DNA from 2 places in the Advenella sp. genome. Region 2 is predicted to be linked to the other one. Evidence: predicted binding sites of a transcription regulator. Region 2 holds the regulator's gene; the other holds the start of a gene.

Region 1 (9,507 bases), on a different contig from region 2:
GCCCCCGAGCGCCAGTCCTTCCATGAAATCATAAATCGCACCGGCGCGTACAAACAGAGACAGGCAGGATTAAGGAGATAAGCATTATGGCAAGTTTTGATCACAAGGACGACAGCGTTGTTGTCATTATCGGCTCGGGCGCAGGCGGCGGCACGCTGGCCAACGAATTATGTCAAAAGGGAATCAGCGTCGTGTTGCTGGAAGCCGGCGCTCGGCAAAGCACCGCATCGTTTGTTCAGGATGAATGGAAGTCATTCAGCCAGCTGGCCTGGCTGGACAAGCGGACCACATCCGGCAGCTGGCGCATTGCCAAGGATTTTCCCAATCTGCCGGCCTGGATCTGCAAGACGGTGGGCGGCACCACCACGCACTGGGCGGGCGCCTCCCTGCGGTTCCAGGAGCATGAGTTCAAGGCGCGGACCCATTATGGGCAACTCAAGGATGCCAACTTGCTCGATTGGCCCATCACGCTCAAGGATATGGAGCCCTATTATGCGCGTGCCGAAGACAAGATGGGCGTCACGCGCACTAACGGCATTCCCGGCCTGCCCGGCAACAATAACTTCAAGATCATGTACAACGGCGCGACGCGTCTTGGCTATAAAAAGATCAGTACCGGGCACATGGCCATCAACAGCCGGGCCCGTGACGGTCGCGGCGCCTGTGTCCAGCAGGGGTTCTGTTTCCAGGGCTGCAAGATGGGCGCCAAGTGGTCAACGTTGTATACCGAAATCCCCAAGGCAGAAAAAACCGGCAAACTGGAACTGCGCAGCCAGTGTCATGTGGCGCGCATTGAGCACGATGCACAAGGCAAGGTCACTGGCGTGGTGTATTTTGACAAGGACGGCAACGAGCAACGGCAGTCTGCCCGCATCGTCTGTGTAGCCGGCAATTCCATTGAAACGCCACGCCTGTTGCTGCTGTCGGCATCGTCAAAATTTCCGGACGGGCTGGCCAACAGTTCCGGCCAGGTCGGGCGCAATTACCTGCGCCACACGACCGGGTCGGTCTATGCGGTATTTGACGAGCCGGTTCACTTTTACCGCGGTACCACCATGGCCGGCATCGTACAGGATGAGGCCGGCCATAATGACAAGCGTGGTTTTGTCGGCGGGTATGAACTGGAAACCATCGCGCTTGGCCTGCCGTTTTATGCCGCGTTTCTTAACCCCGGCGGCTGGGGCAGCGACTTTGCGTCGTACATGGATGCCTATACGCGAACGGCGGGGTTGTGGATCGTGGGCGAAGACATGCCGCGTGAAACCAATCGCATTACCCTGAATCATGACCAGAAAGACCAGCACGGTCTGCCGGTGCCGAATGTGCATTTCGATGATCACCCCAACGATCACGCGATGCGCGAGCATGCGTTCGGCCAGGCGATTGCCATGTATGAAGCGGCAGGCGCACGCAAGGCGTTTCGCACGCCGCCATACCCCTCGACGCACAATCTGGGCACCTGTCGGATGAGTGCTCGGCCAGAAGAGGGCGTTTGCAATAAACACGGACAAACGCACGACATTGCCAATCTGTTTATTTCCGACGGCAGCCAGTTTACCTCCGGCGCAACAGAGAACCCTACATTGACGATTGTCTCGCTGGCCATTCGCCAGGCTGAATACATCGCCGATCAGATGCAGCGCCGGCAACTGTAGCAAGGGAAGCAGAAGCAAGGACCAACAGTAGTAGGGGCAGCACGGGCAGGGGGGAGTGCAGACCCCGGGTCAGGCGTTGCGACAGGGCAGAGGGAGGGTCTGCGTGTGTCAGCAAGCGCGTCAGCCCCGTTGGCGGACAGAAATTGCAGCCGGTCCTGTCTGGTCTTGCAAGGGAACGCACCAGCAGATTCAACGGGCGCCCGGCGAGCCCGGCGTTGCACCTGCGCTGCGGGCATCCGGGCTATAGCATAGGCCTTCGGCCGAGTGCGACTGTTGTGCGTTTGCGCTAGAATGCATGACATGCCCTGATTGCCGGGCAGCTTTTCGGGGTTCTGTCGTTATGTGTTTGTCCGTTCTGTCTGTGGTTCATGATTCACACGTGAACAGGCGCCGTGCGCCTGCTGTCGCCGCCAGGCGTTATTGCCCGTGGTCGCAGCCGGAGTGCGCGCATGAATGAAGTGGTCGCCGCCCTGCAGGCCTTGCCCCTTCTGTGGATGCTGGTGGCAGCTGGCGCCGTGGCGGGCGTGCTCTTGTGCGCTCTGTTCATGAACTATCGGCTTGCCACTGCCCGGGCGCGGGCCGCGGGCCTGGAGGATTTGCTGGCCGAGCGGGACAGGCTGCACGGGCAGGAGCAGCAGCGCTATGAACAATTGCAGATGCAATATCGAGAGCTGGATACGCAAAAGGATGAGCTCGCCGCCCAACTGGCGGCCGCGCACAGCGATGTGACCCATGCCCGCCAGCAGAACGAGCGGCACAGCGAACGCTTGGCGCAGTTCGAAGCGCAAATGCGTGAGCTGGAGACGGCGCGCAATACCCTTGAAAAGCAGCATATTTCCCTGCAGGCCGACTATGCCTACAAGGCGCAGAGTCTGGAGGCCATGCGGGAACAGTTTGACGCATCCCGCGAGCAATTGGGCACCGAGTTCCGCAATCTGGCGAGCCGCATCTTCGAGGAAAAGGAACAAACCTTCTCGCGCAACAGCCGCCAGTCTATTGAAGGGCTGCTACAGCCTCTGCGAGAACAGATCGACCGTTTTCAGACGCGGGTCAACGAGGTGCACGATCAATCGCTGCAGGGGCACAGCATGCTGCGCTCGCAGATTGGCCAGCTGATGGACATGGGCATGAAAATGACCCATGACGCGCAGGCGCTGGCGCGTGCGCTCAAGGGCGATAAAAAGGCCCTGGGTAACTGGGGAGAAATGCAGCTGGAAAGTGCGCTGGAAGCGGCCGGGCTGCACAAGGGCGCCCATTTTGATACGCAGGTGCTGTTTCGCAGCGAGAACGGCCGCGCCAATTACCCGGATTTCATCGTCTTTTTGCCTGATGGCAAGAAAATCGTGCTCGATAGCAAGGTGTCTCTGGTGTCCTACGAACAGGCCGTGAATGCCACCGAAGAAGCGGCGCGACAGGCGTTTCTGGACGCGCATCTGCGGGCGGTGCGCGCACACATTGACCAGCTTGCGGCCAAGGACTATACCGCGCTGGCCGGCATGAAAAGCCCGGGCTTTGTCCTGATGTTCATGCCGATAGAAAGCGCCTATATCGAGGCCCTGCGGCATGCCCAGAATATTTTTCAATATGGATATGAGCGCGGCGTCATTCTGGTATCGCATACGACGTTGATGCCGATTTTGCGCACCGTGTCGTATTTGTGGATGATGGCCGACAGCAATGAGCAGGCGCTGGCTATCGGCGAGCGGGCCAGCGATGTGTACAATCAGGTGGCGCGGGTCGCCGAGCACCTGGGCAAACTGGGCGGCACCATCGGCACGCTGAGCACGCATTACAATGCCGTCGTGCGCATTTTCGCCGGCAATCAAGGGCTGACCGGCAAGGTAGATCGTTTCCAGAGCCTGTCTGCCAAGGCAAGCAAAAGCATCCCGGCATTGCAGCCGATCACCACCGAGGTCGATGTACATCGACTGTCCGGGATGCCGCCGGCAACGCCGGCAGGCGATCACGACGCTAACCTGGATCGGCATCCGGCACCGTTGCAGGACGCCCTCGCTGCAGGTAGCGATGCCGGGCCGAGCCCGGACGGTAATGACAGCAAAGACAAGATTGCGACACCGGCGCGCTCAGACCTGGCCGATCCGGCTACGGGCGATCAGGCTGATCAGGCAGCCTCAAGGTCTTGAATGCGGGCCTGCAAAGCCACGGCCAGACCCAGCCGCCGCCTCCCCTGCTAACCAGCTGTTTCGCCCTGCGCAAGTCGCTGCGCGGCGCGAAACAGGCGTTCGCACCCCTGAACAATTTGCTCCGGCGTACTCATGGTAAAACTAAGCCTGAAGGCCTGTGGATCGGGCTGTGCTGCATAAAAAGCGCTGCCGGGAACAAACATCACGTTCTCCTGTATGGCCAGCGGCAGCAGCGAGGCGGCATCCAGGCCGTCTTGCAGGCGCGCCCAAAGGAACATGCCGCCTTCGGGCTCAAGCAGGGTCAGACTTTCGCCAAAGTGCTGCCGCAGCGACGCAATCATGAGGCGGGCGCGTTCGCCGTAGGAGGCGGCAATTTTCGGCAGATGAGTCTCATAACAGCCCGAATCCAGATAATGGGCCGCCACTGCCTGTAAATAGGGCGCCGAGCACAAGTCACCAACTTGCTTGGCCAGGACACACCTGCGCAGAATATCAGCATGCGCCCGCATCCAGCCCAGACGCAGGCCCGGGGCGATGGTTTTTGACAGGCTGGACAAATACACGACCTGGTCGGCCACGGCCGTATCGTGAGCCAGCTGGGCAAGCGTTGGTACCGGTGTTCCGCCAAAACGCAACTGGCCATAGGGATCGTCTTCAATCAAGACACAGGACGTGCCGGCAAGCAGATCCAGCAAGCGGCGCCTGCTCTGCAGATCAATAGTGGCGCCTGTCGGATTCGCAAAGGTGGGCACCAGGTAAAGCAGTTTGGGCTGGTGCTGCTTCAAAACGGCGGCCAGCTCCTGCAGATTGGGCCCCTGGGTGCCGCTGCCAACCGTGACTATGCGCGCGCCGGCCAGCCGCAATCCCTGCAGGGCCGCAGGATAAGTAGGGCGTTCCACGAGCACCGTATCGCCGGGCTGGATGAAGGCGCGCAACAGCAGATCGAAACCTTGTTGGGAGCCGCTGGTGACAATCAGTTGCTCGGCCTCGGTAGGTATTGCGCGTGAAGTAGTCAGGCGTGCAAAGGATTCGCGCAGTGCGGGCCAGCCTTCGGTGGCGCCATAGGACAGCGTTGTACCCGGATTGTGGGCCAGCGCAAGCAGCGAGGTCTGCAGACCCGCCACGTCGAACAGCTCGGGTGCCGGGTAGCCGCCCGCAAAGGAAATCATGCCCGGCTGCGACAGGTAGCGGAATAGTTCACGAATGGGCGAGCCCTTGACCTGTGCAAAGGGTTCGGCAAAGCGAAAGGTAAATGCCATAAAATTGCTCGCGGAAAACGTAACGGTCAGACAGGTTCAGCAGCCAGTTGCAACGACAACAGCAAAAAGAGCGCTAGCAAGACAACAACACAACAGCGGCAAGGCCGTCCAGGAAGGATATCCATTGCATATGTCATAAAAAAACTGCACCGCCGGACATTGGATTTCAAGCCCGAATTCCAGAGGTGCAGTTCACATTTGCAATATTATGCGCTGGGGCTCAGTCTTCGCCAAAGCGGATACCCTGTGCCAGCGGCAGTTCGCGTGAATAGTTCACGGTATTGGTAGCGCGACGCATATAGGCTTTCCAGGCGTCAGAGCCCGATTCGCGGCCGCCGCCGGTTTCTTTTTCACCGCCGAAGGCGCCGCCGATTTCTGCACCCGAGGTTCCGATATTCACGTTTGCAATACCGCAATCGGAACCCGAGGCAGACATGAACTGCTCTGCCTCGCGCAGGTCTGTGGTGAAGACGGCAGAAGACAGGCCCTGTGGCACGTCATTCTGCATCTCGATGGCCTCTTCGAACGTGTCATAGCTCATGATGTACAGAATCGGCGCGAACGTTTCGTGACGCACTACGTCTGTCTGACCGGGCATTTCCACAAGCGCCGGCCGGACATAGAATGCATTGGGGAAGCGCTCTTGCAGTGCGCGTTCGCCTCCTGTCACGGTGCCGCCCTGTTCGGCGGCCTGGCCCAGCGCGTTTTGCATGGCCTCGAAGGCGGCTTTATCAATCAGCGGTCCGACCAGCGTGCCGGCTTCCAGCGGGCTGCCGATCGTGGCCGATGCATAGGCTTTTTTCAGGCGGGTGGTCAGCTCCTGCACCACATCGCGATGCGCAATGATGCGGCGGGTGGACGTGCAACGCTGGCCGCAGGTGCCGATAGCCCCAAAAAGAATGCCGCGCACCGCCAGATCCAGGTCGGCCGACTGGCTGACAATAATGGCATTGTTGCCGCCCAGCTCCAGCAGGCTGCGGCCGAAACGGGCTGCCACACGCGGCCCGACTTCGCGACCCATGCGGGTCGAGCCGGTGGCCGATACCAGGGCAACCTTGGGACTGTCTACCAGCACCTGGCCCACATCGCGCTGACCTATGACCACCTGGGCCAGATGAGCCGGCGCATCGCCAAAGCGCTTGAGGGCGCGCTCAAACAGCGCCTGGGTTGCCAGTGCCGTGAGGGGGGTTTTCTCCGAGGGCTTCCAGATGACCGCGTTGCCGCATACAAGCGCCAGAGCGGTATTCCATGACCACACGGCCACCGGGAAATTGAAGGCGGTGATCACGCCGACCACGCCCACCGGGTGCCAGGTTTCCATCATGCGGTGACCGGGGCGCTCCGAGGCGATGGTCAAGCCATACAACTGGCGCGAGAGCCCGACCGCGAAATCGCAAATGTCGATCATTTCCTGCACTTCGCCTTCGCCTTCGGCGGTGATCTTGCCGGCTTCGACGGACACCAGGCGCCCCAGGGCTGCCTTATGTTCACGTAGCTCTTCACCCAGCAGCCGGATCAGCTCTCCACGGCGCGGTGCGGTAACATTGCGCCATGCCTTCTGGGCGGCGGCGGCCTGGTCAATCGCCTGGTTCGTTTGCTGTGCTGTGTGTTCCCTGACATCGGCGATGCGTGCGCCATCAACCGGTGAGTGGACCGGCAGCGAACCGCCGGTGACCGATTCCTGGGCGATGCCCAGCACGCTGAATAATTCCTTGACTGAATCCATTTTCGGTTTCCTTGTTTACCGGCAGAACCGGAATATATGACGGTAACAACAGGCACACAGGCGACATAACCTGAATTGTCAATAATTGCCAACCAACCCTAAGCAGTGCAGCTTGACGATGATTCTGTCTTATATGCTATTGTTAACACAAAAAATAACTGCGAATGAAATTTGCAACCAATACTGTTTAACCAAACGTTGGCCAGAGCTTCAAAAATGCTTCAATCCGAGCTTTAATCAGCGCTTTAACTCATGCATTGACCACAGCTTTGAACGGGAGGAGCTATCACACTTCAATTGCTGGCAGTGATGCTGGCCTAACCGGGTGCATGCAGCACAGGCAATGCTCATTCAATTGTGTAGCGTACTTCCATCCTTTCTTAAAGTCAAAAAATTTCTTAAAGGAAATTTACCACTAACGGAGGTGTCGTCCCATTCGTACTTTCCCTGTTCGTCGTGACCGAATACTGCCCTGGCGCAGCCGCTTGCTGCAGCCCGAAAGTGGCATCAGTCTTGCTTGGCAACCCTGCGCAATCAGTTAACAAAGGAAACGGTTTATGGCTCCCAAGTTTTATAATGAGATATGGCTGGAAGAGGCGAAAAAGAAGCCGGTTCCCCGAAAGCACTACGAAGAATACCTCAAGTGGCTGGACCGACAGGAAACGGATTTGTTGCTGAACAAGCGAGAAGAAGCTGAGGCGCTGTTTCAGCAGGTGGGAATCACCTTCTCCGTATCGGGCGATGGTGATGGCACGGAGCGGACCATTCCGTTTGACATCATTCCCCGCGTCTTCCCGCTGAGGGAGTGGAATGCCCTGCAGCGCGGCGTCGAGCAGCGCACCAGGGCCTTGAATATGTTCCTGCATGATGTCTATCACGACAAGGACATGATTCGCGCCGGGCTCATCCCTGCCGACCTGATCATCAATAACACACAATACCGGCCGGAAATGGTCGGACTGGACGTGCCGCATCGCACGTATGCGCATATTGCGGGTATTGATATCGTACGCGCAGGCAAGGGGGAGCTGTATGTGCTCGAGGACAATCTGCGGGTGCCGTCCGGCGTGAGCTACATGCTGGAGAATCGCAAGATGATGATGCGGCTGTTTCCTGATCTTTTCAGCAAAATCAAGGTCACACCGATAGCGCATTACCCTGATCTGTTGCTTGAAACCCTGATCGAGTCGGCGCCAGAGCGCATCGACAAGCCCACCATTGCGGTGCTCACGCCCGGTATGTATAACTCGGCGTACTTCGAACATACGTTTCTGGCGCAGCAAATGGGCGTGGAGCTGGTCGAGGGCAAAGACCTGTTTGTCAAGGACGATTATGTTTACATGAGAACCACGCAGGGGCCGCAGCGTGTCGATGTGATGTATCGCCGCCTGGACGATGATTTTCTTGATCCCGAGGTGTTTCGCAAGGATTCGGCACTGGGCGTGCCAGGGCTCATGCGGGCCTACAAAGCGGGCAACCTGACGCTGTGCAATGCCATCGGCACCGGCATCGCCGATGACAAATCGGTCTACCCGTATGTCACGGAAATGATCCGCTTCTATCTGGGTGAAAAACCGCTGCTGAACAACGTGCCCACCTATGCGTGCCGTAATGAAGAGGACAAGGCCTATGTACTTGCCCATCTGAAGGAACTGGTGGTTAAGGAGACGCATGGCGCCGGCGGTTACGGCATGATGGTTGGGCCGGCCGCCACGCGAGATGAGCTGGCCATGTTCGAGCAACTGATCAAAAAGGATCCGGCCAAGTATATTGCCCAGCCCACGCTGGCGTTGTCCACCTGCCAGACGTTCGTAGAGGCCGGTATTGCCCCGCGTCACGTGGATCTGCGGCCGTTCGTGCTGTCTGGAAAGACGATCCGCATGGCCGCAGGCGGATTGACCCGCGTGGCACTGAAGGAAGGGTCGCTGGTGGTCAATTCGTCGCAGGGGGGCGGCACAAAAGATACCTGGGTCATCAACCGGCGCGGCTAGGGTCGCCAGCCGGACGCGCGTAGCGGGGCAATGTCGTCTGTATGAGTGCGCTATTGCACCGGCAGCAGACAGCAGTATCGTCGTATGAAAATAAGGAAGAATCATGTTAAGTCGTACCGCCGATCATATTTACTGGATGTCCCGTTACCTGGAGCGGGCAGAAAATACCGTGCGTCTGCTGGAGGTCTGTTACCAGACGACCCTCATGACCAATGACGAGGATCATTCGGACTATAGCTGGCGCAGTGTGCTGGCGACGCTGGAAACGCTGGAGCAGTATGAGGCCGAATGCGGCGCCATCAGTGCTGATCGGGTGATTGAATTTGTGGTCAACAGCAAGAATTACACCTCGTCCATCGCCTCATGCATCCGGCTGGCGCGAGAAAATGTGCGCGCGATACGCGGCACCGTGACGTCCGAAGTATGGGAAACCATCAACTTTACCTGGCTGGAAATGAACCGCCTGCTCAAGACGCCGATGCTGGCCAGCAACCCGACGCGGTTCTTCGAATGGATCAAGACCCGTTCCCTGCAGACGTTGGGCGCGCAGGAAGGCACCATGCTGCGCAACGAAACGTACAATTTCATGCGCCTGGGCACCTATCTGGAGCGCGCCGACAACACCGCACGCATGCTGGAAATCCGCTACTATCTGGAAAATGCGGCCGACGACAAGCGCAAGTTGGTCACCCAGCTGTATCACTGGACCGCTGTGCTGCGCTCGCTCTCTGG
Region 2 (9,507 bases):
CCTGGCGTCTTCCCAGACAATGCTGCGCAGTCGCTGGCCCGGCGTATATGTGTAGAGCAGGCGACCGCCTTCGGGCAGCAGCTGTATCACCTGACCGGTCTGCGGGTGGCGCAGGATAATGTCCTCATAAAAGACCTGGTAAGGGTTGTTTGTGCTGGGGGGTCTGGAAATACGGGTACGCAAGGCGCCGCTTGCCCGATTCATGGCATGCACTTGTGTTTCGTTGGCATGCGTCAGCGAGAAGCCATCGTCTTCTGTGTAATGAAGGGTGGTCGTGGCAACGGCAGATGCCGTGCGGTCCGGGTCCTGGCCAGAGGCAGACGCCGGTAGGGTGGCCTGCCGCAAGGTGCGCAGGCGTTGCTGCGCATCATACTCGTATGACCAGTGCACCCCGTTGGCAAAGATCTGGGTGGTGGGCTGCCCCTTGCTGTTGTACTGGATGCGCTGGCTGCCGGTGAGCGTACTGGACCAGAAAATGCCCCGCCCTTGCCGGTCATAGTGCAACTGCAGGTCGGGCCAGAACCCTTGGGGCAGACTCAGCCGTGCCGGCATGCCGTTGGGGTGGCGGGCGATGTACAGGCCATTGATGTACGACAGACGCCCCTGCTCGTCATACGCGGCCTGTAGCCCCGGCGCGGCGCAGCCGATGCAGCCATGGCCTTTGACCGATTCGAGCAGATAACGGCCATGGATGCGTCGCCAGACGAAGCCGGTGTGCTGGCCGTTGCCGTCTGTGACGCGGGTGAAGCTGCGTTGCGTGCCCGCGACGCCATAGTTGAACAACTGGGTTCCTGGACCGACAGGCTGATCGTGCAATACGGCCCGAATCACTTTGCCGCTTTGGTCGTATTGCCAGGTCCGCAAGCGAAAGGACTGCGGCAGGAGGGGGTCAGACAGACTCGCTACGTGCGCAGAGCGGCCTGCCAAGGCCGGTATGGCGGTGCGCAGGACCGGGATGTCCAGCGCCGGCATAGCGCCTGCAGCGATATTGTTGCCGGCGTTCCTGTTGTGGTGGGGCACGATCGCCATGCCCGTCAGTTTGTATGGGTCGCCTGCCTGATAAGCTTCCTCGTACAGGTAGAGCGTCTGGCTGCCATCAGCACGCGACGCCGACATCAGACGCCCGGCAGGCAAGTCGTAGCGATATTGGATGGGTCCTTGCGGCGTGTCGATTCGGGTCAGGCGTGCGCGGGCATGCACGCGGTCGTCCTGGATGTAGTGAAACACCAGAGCGTGGCCGGCATCGCTTGTGACCTGACGGATCCTGTCGGCAAAAATCGAGGCGCGGCTGTGTCGCTGTATTTGCAGGTGGCGTCCGTCCACGTTCAGTCGGGTAAGTAACCCCTGGCGGTCAAAGGTAATGGTGCTGCCGTCAGGCCAGTGCCAGTCCCAGCCGCTGTCGGCAATCACCAGCCGCCCATGGGCAGGGATTGCGGCCGGAGCCGCTTTGCCAGCGCGTCTGCCGAACAGGATGCGGGAACCGTCGGCCTGGGTAATCTGCAGGCCGTCGGGCGTGCGTTGCAGATTAATATCGAAATTGTGCCGCCAGCCAACGCCCAGTCCCCGGTCTGCCCGGTCCATTGCGTTATAGCTGCGCATCACCAGCAAGCCGTCATGACGTAGCGGCAGATCGATTGTTTCCTGATATTTGTTGCCGGTGGCCAGATTAACCGGGTTGCCGGCGCCGCTATTGATGGCCGGCTCAATTGCGCCCAGGGTAAAAGGGTTGTTGCTGCGGCACGGATGACCGGTGCCGTTGGCCGGGCGCACGCATTGCGCAATATTTGCTTGTCCGGCAACGGCCTCTGGGGCAAAATGGAGCATGCCTGCAAGCACTAGAATCAGGTGCCGGAAAGCAGGAAAAATTGAGCGAGGACGGGTTCGCATGACCAATAACCTGAAAAATGCGTATCATCACCTTTTGAATGCATTTGCAGTGGTCGCAGTTCAATAAAATATCTAATGAGGAAAACCGTATGCTGATTACTTTTCGTTCGGATATAGCCGGCGATGTCCTGATGATGGCCGAGCAGGCCAGGACAGTATTGCAGGCGGCGGGGCGTGAGTATGAGACCGTACCTGAAATGGGCGTCTTTACCGTGGCTCAGCTGGAAGAAGCCATCCGTCATCTGGAACAGGCTATCAATGCGGATCCGGATTCTGCGCCTGATCATCAGTTTGATGACAAAGATCGCGAAGACGAGGACGACGAGGTCGCCGTGCACCCTATCAGTGAAAATGTGAGCTTGCGTCGTCGTGCCTACCCGTTGCTGGACATGATGCGCCAGGCCAAGGCAGCGGGCAAGGAAGTAGTCTGGGAAAAAGGCAGCGCCTGGTAAACAGGGCGGGCCAGAAATAGCGCAGGCCTTGCATGCCGATCCGATCAGCATGCAAGGCCTGGACAGCGGCTTTCCCGATATGAGGCAAGGGTCAGGCAAGGGTTGATTAATGCGACGCTAACGCACGCAGGCATCAGCCCTTTTCGGTTAGGATCGTGTTGGCATGACGGTGACGTTTGTCTGGAAAGCGTAATGATAATACGCGCCGGTGGCAACCCGGGCCTGTTGCCCGTTGGGTTGTCCGATCAGTATCCGCTGGCATTGCGCCAGCAAGGAAAGCAAGCGGGTACCGGTCTGCAAAGACACACGCCTGGCGCCCGAATCACACGTTGTTGCAACGATAAACATCAATGGACACCCGCCCCTGCCGCAGGCAGGTGACGGGCTCGGGTTGATCGCCTTGGACCCTTAAGCGACTTCGCGCAGAGCGGCGCCTTCTTTGGCCTGCTGGTTCAGATGGCGGTTGACCGCGCTCAAGACGGCCACAAATGACGCGGTAACGATGTCCTTGTGGATGCCCACGCCAAAACCGGTGGCAGATTCACCAAGCCGCAGTTCCACATAGCAGACGGCAGACGTTTTTTCGCCGGACCCCATGGCGTGTTCGTGATAATCCATAAAGCGGATAGGCAGACTCAGGGCGTTGATGAAGGCTGAAATGGCGCCTTCGCCGCTTCCTTCCACTACTTTGACCTGACCGTCCACCTCAAGCTCGGCGCGGATGCTGAACTGGTCGCCGGCTTCGCCATCGGCCTTGCTATCGATCTGGTGGCGCACCAGTTTCCATGGCGTGGTCTGTTTCAGGTACTCTTTTTCAAAGATGTCGAACACGGCATTGCCGTTGACTTCCGTACCGGTTTCGTCGGTCACGCGCTGGATGGCGCGGGAAAATTCGATCTGCAGGCGACGCGGCAGGTTCAGGCCGCGTTCGTTTTCCAGAAGATAAGAGACGCCGCCCTTGCCCGACTGGCTGTTCACTCGGATGACCGCATCATAGCTGCGTCCGAGATCGGCCGGATCAATGGGCAGATAAGGCACTTCCCAGACGCCGTCTTCTTTTTGCACGGAGAAGCCTTTCTTGATGGCATCCTGGTGCGAGCCCGAGAAGGCGGTAAAGACCAGGTCGCCTGCGTAGGGGTGACGCGGATGTACGGGCAACTGGTTACAGTATTCTGCAGTGCGACGCACGTCATCTATATCGGAGAAGTCCAGGCCAGGGTGAATGCCCTGGGTGTACAAATTGAGTGCCAGGGTGACCAGGCACACATTACCCGTACGCTCGCCACTGCCAAACAGGCAACCTTCGATGCGGTCTGCACCGGCCATCACAGCCAGTTCAGCGGCGGCAACGGCTGTGCCGCGGTCATTATGCGGGTGCACGCTGACAATGACGCTTTCGCGATTATTGACATTGTTGCAGAACCATTCGATCTGGTCTGCGTACATATTTGGCGTGGTGGCCTCGATGGTCGCAGGCAGGTTGAACACGATCCGGTCTGTCGCGGTAGGCTGCCATACCTCGGCTACGGCGTTACACACTTCTACTGCAAACTCCGGCTCGGTGGTGCTGAACACTTCAGGAGAGTATTCATAGCGCCATTTGGTTTCGGGGTGCCGGCTCATGGCCGTTTTGATCAGTGCCGTACCGGTGGTGGCGATATTTTTGACTTCTTCCTTGTTCATATTGAAGACGATTTTGCGAAACGCGGGGGCGCAGGCGTTATACAGGTGCACCATGGCCTGACGGGCGCCGGCCGCCGCTTCCACCGTCCGGTTGATCAGATCTTCGCGCGACTGGGTCAGCACGATGATCAGGACATCATCGGGAATATGGTTTTCTTCGATCAGGATGCGAACGAAGTCGAAATCCGTCTGAGAGGCGGCGGGAAAGCCAACTTCAATCTCCTTGAAGCCGATTTTGACCAGGTGTTTGAAAAAACGCAGCTTGCGCTCGATGCTCATGGGCTCGATAAGAGACTGATTGCCGTCGCGCAGATCGGTACTCATCCAGATGGGTGGATGTTCGATTTTTTTGCTGGGCCACGTGCGTTCCGAGAAATCGCGTTCGAACGCCTTGAAAGGAATGTATTTGGAAGCGGGGTTGGAGATCATGATGCACCTATTTTGGGGAGAATCCCGGTGCGAACAGACTGGAGTTAAGCAGCGACGCCGGGATTCAGAATAATAAAACGGAATCCTTGTGGCTTGTACAGGGGCTGTCGAACTGCCACGAACGCTCTAGGCTCGACAACCGATCGCTAGCAGTAGCGCAGAAGATGTGGCAACAGCAGAAAGCGTTGCGTCAGGTGTAGCAGCAGCCCACAGCTTAGCCGCGGCGCAAGCAGTGTTGCTACCGGTTAAAGCGTTGCGAGAAAATGCGGGCTGGCTCTTCATGCCTTAACTATAAGAAAAATTACCCCGGCGCGCAAGCGTTTTTTCGCCTGCGCGCCGATAACTGCAGTTTTGATTAGGTAATAGTATGTTTGACCTCATCGCGTGGCGGGCGCAGATGCGTGGTTTCGGGGCGAGCAATGGTCGGTTCCGTCTGTTCGGAGCTGGAGACCGTTGGTTGCTCTTTGGCCGGTTCATCAGGGATGACCGGATCGTTCTGTGTGGGCTTGACAGCATCGGTTGCGGCGTCTGCCACGTTGGCCGGGCGCTTCGGTTCAGAGGCCGCCGCGTCAGCCGTTTTTGGCTGAGAGGCCGGTGTGGTACGGGCGATTGCAGGCTCAACCGTTGTGGCATTGGACGCTGAACCCAGCGTGCCCGCAGTCGCCGCGCCGGCAGCCGGCGCTGTTGGGCGGGTATCGGTAGCGACGGGTTTGGCCGCTTCGGGTTCTGGCCGCAGGGTCGGCACCTGGCCAGGCTCCTCCTGCTCCTCTGTTTGTGCTAGTGTGGCGGCAATGCGATTGTCTGCCGCCACCATCGGGCCCGGGCCCAGCAGCCTTTCCTGTTCCCGGATCTGAGCCAGTTTGCTCACCCGGTTGTTATCCAGTTCATCCTTGGTGGTTTTCAGGTTACCGATATTGATGGGTTCGCTGCGGTCACGCCAGACCCAGCCGAGCACGTCCCGGCCTTCCGGAGAGAGGCTGCCAATCAATTGGGCTGCCGTATCTGCGGGCACGGTCTTGTATGCAGCGCGCTCAACGCTTCCGCTATACCAGGCACTCAGGAAGAAGTAGACGATCAGGGTGCCTAGCAGCACTACTGCCCACCACAGGTAGGTATTGATACTCTGTAAAAAAGAGACCAGTTGTACGTTAAACTTGTTCAGAAAAACGTAGTCTTGGGCGGCACCGAACTCAAGGATACTTGCGGCAACCCACAGCCAAATCACGATTGTGACAATAATCACGACGGCACGCATTATAATCCTTGGGGTAGCCAGTTTAAGCAGCGTTTTGCTTACCAATCTGGCATCATTTTGCTGAACCGCGGCATTACTGTATTTCATAGGTATTCCAAATCGATATGCGTCATGCGTTAGAACTTCGAACTGGCCAGCAGTTGGTGCTGACCCCGCAACTGCAACAATCCTTGCGCTTGTTGCAGTGTTCTGCGCTGGATCTCCAGACAGAACTGGCACAGGTGTTGCAGGACAACCCCATGCTTGAACTTGTCGATAATAACCAAATATCCGAAGATAGTACAAATACAAGCGAAAATGATGCCGAGCTTTTACAACAGGACTGGACCTCGCAGCCGGGTCAGAAATCGCGAGATGACGAGTATTTTCAACCCGAAACAGCGGTAGGGCTGTCGCTTTCCGAGCATCTGCGGGAGCAGTTGCGGCTTACCCACGCATCGGAGCGGGATGTCAGTCTGGCCGACTACCTGATCGAGGAACTGGACGATAACGGGTATCTGATGTCCAGCCTGCAGGAAATAGCAACGTTGTTTTCGGAAGAGGCCGATGTCAGCGAAGACGACCTGGCGGTTGCCTTGCGCCTGCTGCAGTCGTGTGATCCGCCCGGGGTGGGCGCGCGTACGCTTTCTGAATGCCTGCTGCTGCAATTGGATGTTTCTTCTCTGGCCAACCCGCCAGAGCCCGAGGTACTGGCTTGCGCCCGCCTTATTTGCGAGCACGGGCTGGAGGCGCTTGGACGTGCCGATATGGCGCAACTGCGTTCCGTTACCGGCGCCGATATTGACCGGATTCGACAGGCTCATGCCCTGATCCGGCAACTGGATCCGCGGCCTGGCAAGCAATTTAGCACGCCCACGGCCGATTATGCCGTGCCCGATGTTCTGGTGCGCAAGATAAAAGGGGAGTGGGTCCTGACCATCAATCAGGCGGTCATGCCATCGCTACGTATCAGCGAAGGATACGAAAGCATGATTCGTCGTCTGGGCAAAGAGGCTGGCTCGGCAATGAGCGAGCAACTGGCCGCGGCCAAGGGTTTTATGCGCCAGGTCAGTCAGCGCTTTACGACGATTCTGGACGTCTCGCGTGCCATTATGGACAAGCAGCGCGACTTTCTGGAGTACGGCATGGCGCGCCTGCAGCCTTTGACCCTGCGAGATGTGGCCGATGCAGTGGGGATGCATGAATCAACCATCTCCCGGGCCACGACGCAGAAGTTTATCGCGACGCCGCATGGGGTATTTGAGCTGAAACGGTTTTTTGGCTCCGGCGTGGCGACAGACAGTGGCGAAAATGCATCGGCAACAGCGGTGCAGATCCGCATTCGCAATTACATTCAGGCCGAGCCAGAGGGCAAGCCGCTATCGGACAGTCGCCTGACCGACCTGCTGGCTCAGGAGGGCATTACCATCGCGCGCCGCACGGTGGCCAAATACCGCGAAGTCCTGGGCATTCCATCGGCATCGCTGCGCAAGGCGCGGGCCAGTCTTAATCAGGAATAGGGACACGCAAGGAGACGCGGCCTCCTGCTGCGGCCGTAGAAGACGGTGATCAGGTTTGGCTGGCAACCTCTTGCGTGCCCTGCCGGCGCACCGCCTTGGCGCCCTGGTTGCACGCACCCATAGACCCGTGCACTGGCGGTGGCAGCGCCGTACGTGCCATGCCCCATAAATCTCAAAAAATTGCGGTAACACCCTGAAAGAACGGAATTGTTGGACATTTTCATCAAACCCGGCAAGGCGCTTGCAACTTTTTTTGCCTTGGATGATAATAACTCTCATGTATATTTGCATTTGTAATGCCGTCACCGAAGACGCCGTTGTCAGCGCTATTTCCCAGGGCGCCAGCACGCTGAGTGACCTGCAACGAGAACTGGGCGTCGCCACCAATTGCGGGTGCTGCGCACAAATGGCCTGTAGCTATCTGGAGCGCGCAGCCTGTACCGGTGCGCCTGTTGCTCATGATGGCGCCAATGACCATTGCGGCAAAGACAAATGTGACGCGCTGGCAACAGAATCTGTGGTGCTCTGGCGTTCGGCCGCCTGATCGGCTGGCGTTGCAAAGCACAAGTCACCATGCCACAAGGTTCACGCCTTCAAAAATCATTGCTACCAATAATGCTCAAAATCATAAGCCGCAAATAATAATTCGCCAATGATAAGCGGCAAATAATTAGTCCTAAATCACCATTTGCGGACCGGCGCCTGGTTTCTCTGCCTCAGCGCATTTTCAACCTCACGCTTGCAGTGCCACGTTCCCAACATTCAACTGCGTTATCACTTTCGCAATATCACCCGGATCGATCCTGATTTGTGCGCCGCGGTTGGCAGACAATTTGGCCATCCCATAGAACTGAACGAGGATATTATAGCTACAGCGCAAAAGTTGCACATTCAATCTCGGGGGTGGATTCCTTGGGTTTAACTCAACCCCGCCATCAGCTCACAAAGAAGAGTGCGTGCTGCCTCAGTCGTTCGAGTCACAGGGTAGGCAGTGCTCCATACTATATTGATGCTACGGCTGACTTCCGGAGAGCAAAGCCGGATATAAGTGATTCCATTTACTACGGCGGGGGCGCCACCCAGGTAGGGCCGTATCGAATAAACCTTATTCTGACGCATGAGCATATTGATCAAATGGGTCGAATTTGTGCTTAGAACCGGACTAACCTCGGAGCCAATACTGGTCGCTGCATGATCAATCATTTGGCGCATCCGGTTTGGACGCATGGTCAAAGCCAATGGCATCGACAACGCCCGCTTGAGTTCAATCTTTTTGGGAAAATTCGACATCGCCTCTGTTGCGCCGCACAAACAAAGTACCTGGCGACCACATTCAATCGTGTGCAAACTTGTGTCGTTTTGACCTTCCGGCAATAAGCCTATCTGAGCCATACCGTTGGTGATCCACTGATGAATTGCGTGACTATCACCTTCGAGCATCGTGAGCCTGATCAATGGATACTGGTCCGTGATTGCGGTAAAGAGCACAGGCCCCAATTGTTCAACCAATGCGTTCGGGACAGCAATCACCAACTCACCTGAGGGATCCGCCCCTACCCGGGCCATAGCCGCTTCGGCTTCTGCAACGTTCTGGAAAATTCGGCGCGCGAATTCAATGAGTTCGGTACCCGCTTCCGTGAGTATGACGCCGCCGGCTGTACGCTCAAACAGTGCCACTCCCATCGCCTCTTCAAGTAGCTTAATTTGCCGTCCCACTGCTGTTTGCGCACGCAGCAATCTTATAGCGGCACGATTGATGCTGCCCTCTTCTGTGACGACCAAGAAAGCATGCAGGTGATCGAGATTGAGCGCCAAGTCCAAGACTCCTTTGGGTGTGCAACTTTTTTGAGAAGGGGGCTGCGCCGATTGTACTACCACCCCTTGGTAATACTTCTTTAGACTGACATCGATTCTTACGCAAAACATCATACCTAGAACGAAAAGGGAGACATTCGGAAATGTTAATGAATCGGCGTCACTTACTTAAAACAGCCCTAGGGGGGGCGGCTTTCTGTGCCATACCCAAAATCGTCATTGCCAAAGGCTATCCAGACAGAGCGATAAAATTTGTCGTCCCGGTGAGCCCTGGCGCCGGCACTGATAGCGTTGCCAGGATAATGGCAGATTACCTATCCCGGACAATGAAAACCACCTGGGTAGTCGAAAATCAGGGAGGCGCAAGCGGTCAAATTGCGACCCAGGCAACGGCCCGTGCATCCCCAGATGGCTACAACCTGATCCTTGGTTATGTCAGCACCCACGGTACGCTGCCGGCCTATCGCAAAGTTCCTTACGACCCAAT

What was found. Region 2 encodes sigma-54, which starts transcription at its own class of promoters, with help from an activator protein. Its sites were predicted from a motif close to TGGCANGNAANCTGCTTT; they were not measured.
Region 1: a site for sigma-54 is predicted at 7,287-7,304, ahead of ACTIKR_RS11070 (circularly permuted type 2 ATP-grasp protein). Genes of this name have one in related genera too.

The regions. Positions count from the first base shown of each region.
Region 1 is NZ_JBQEAU010000053.1:12,542-22,048, reverse strand. It holds gene ACTIKR_RS11095 (gluconate 2-dehydrogenase subunit 3 family protein) at 1-34, shown strand, start outside; gene ACTIKR_RS11090 (GMC family oxidoreductase) at 87-1,655, shown strand; gene rmuC (DNA recombination protein RmuC) at 2,105-3,799, shown strand; gene ACTIKR_RS11080 (aminotransferase-like domain-containing protein) at 3,847-5,058, opposite strand; gene amaB (L-piperidine-6-carboxylate dehydrogenase) at 5,279-6,784, opposite strand; gene ACTIKR_RS11070 (circularly permuted type 2 ATP-grasp protein) at 7,342-8,775, shown strand; gene ACTIKR_RS11065 (alpha-E domain-containing protein) at 8,879-9,507, shown strand, end outside.
Region 2 is NZ_JBQEAU010000001.1:40,353-49,859, forward strand. It holds gene ACTIKR_RS00170 (phospholipase effector Tle1 domain-containing protein) at 1-1,887, opposite strand, end outside; gene ACTIKR_RS00175 (DUF1840 domain-containing protein) at 1,977-2,339, shown strand; gene ACTIKR_RS00180 (hypothetical protein) at 2,487-2,687, opposite strand; gene leuA (2-isopropylmalate synthase) at 2,748-4,451, opposite strand; gene ACTIKR_RS00190 (hypothetical protein) at 4,807-5,793, opposite strand; gene rpoN (RNA polymerase factor sigma-54) at 5,811-7,205, shown strand; gene ACTIKR_RS00200 ((2Fe-2S)-binding protein) at 7,483-7,749, shown strand; gene ACTIKR_RS00205 (LysR family transcriptional regulator) at 8,124-9,020, opposite strand; gene ACTIKR_RS00210 (Bug family tripartite tricarboxylate transporter substrate binding protein) at 9,170-9,507, shown strand, end outside.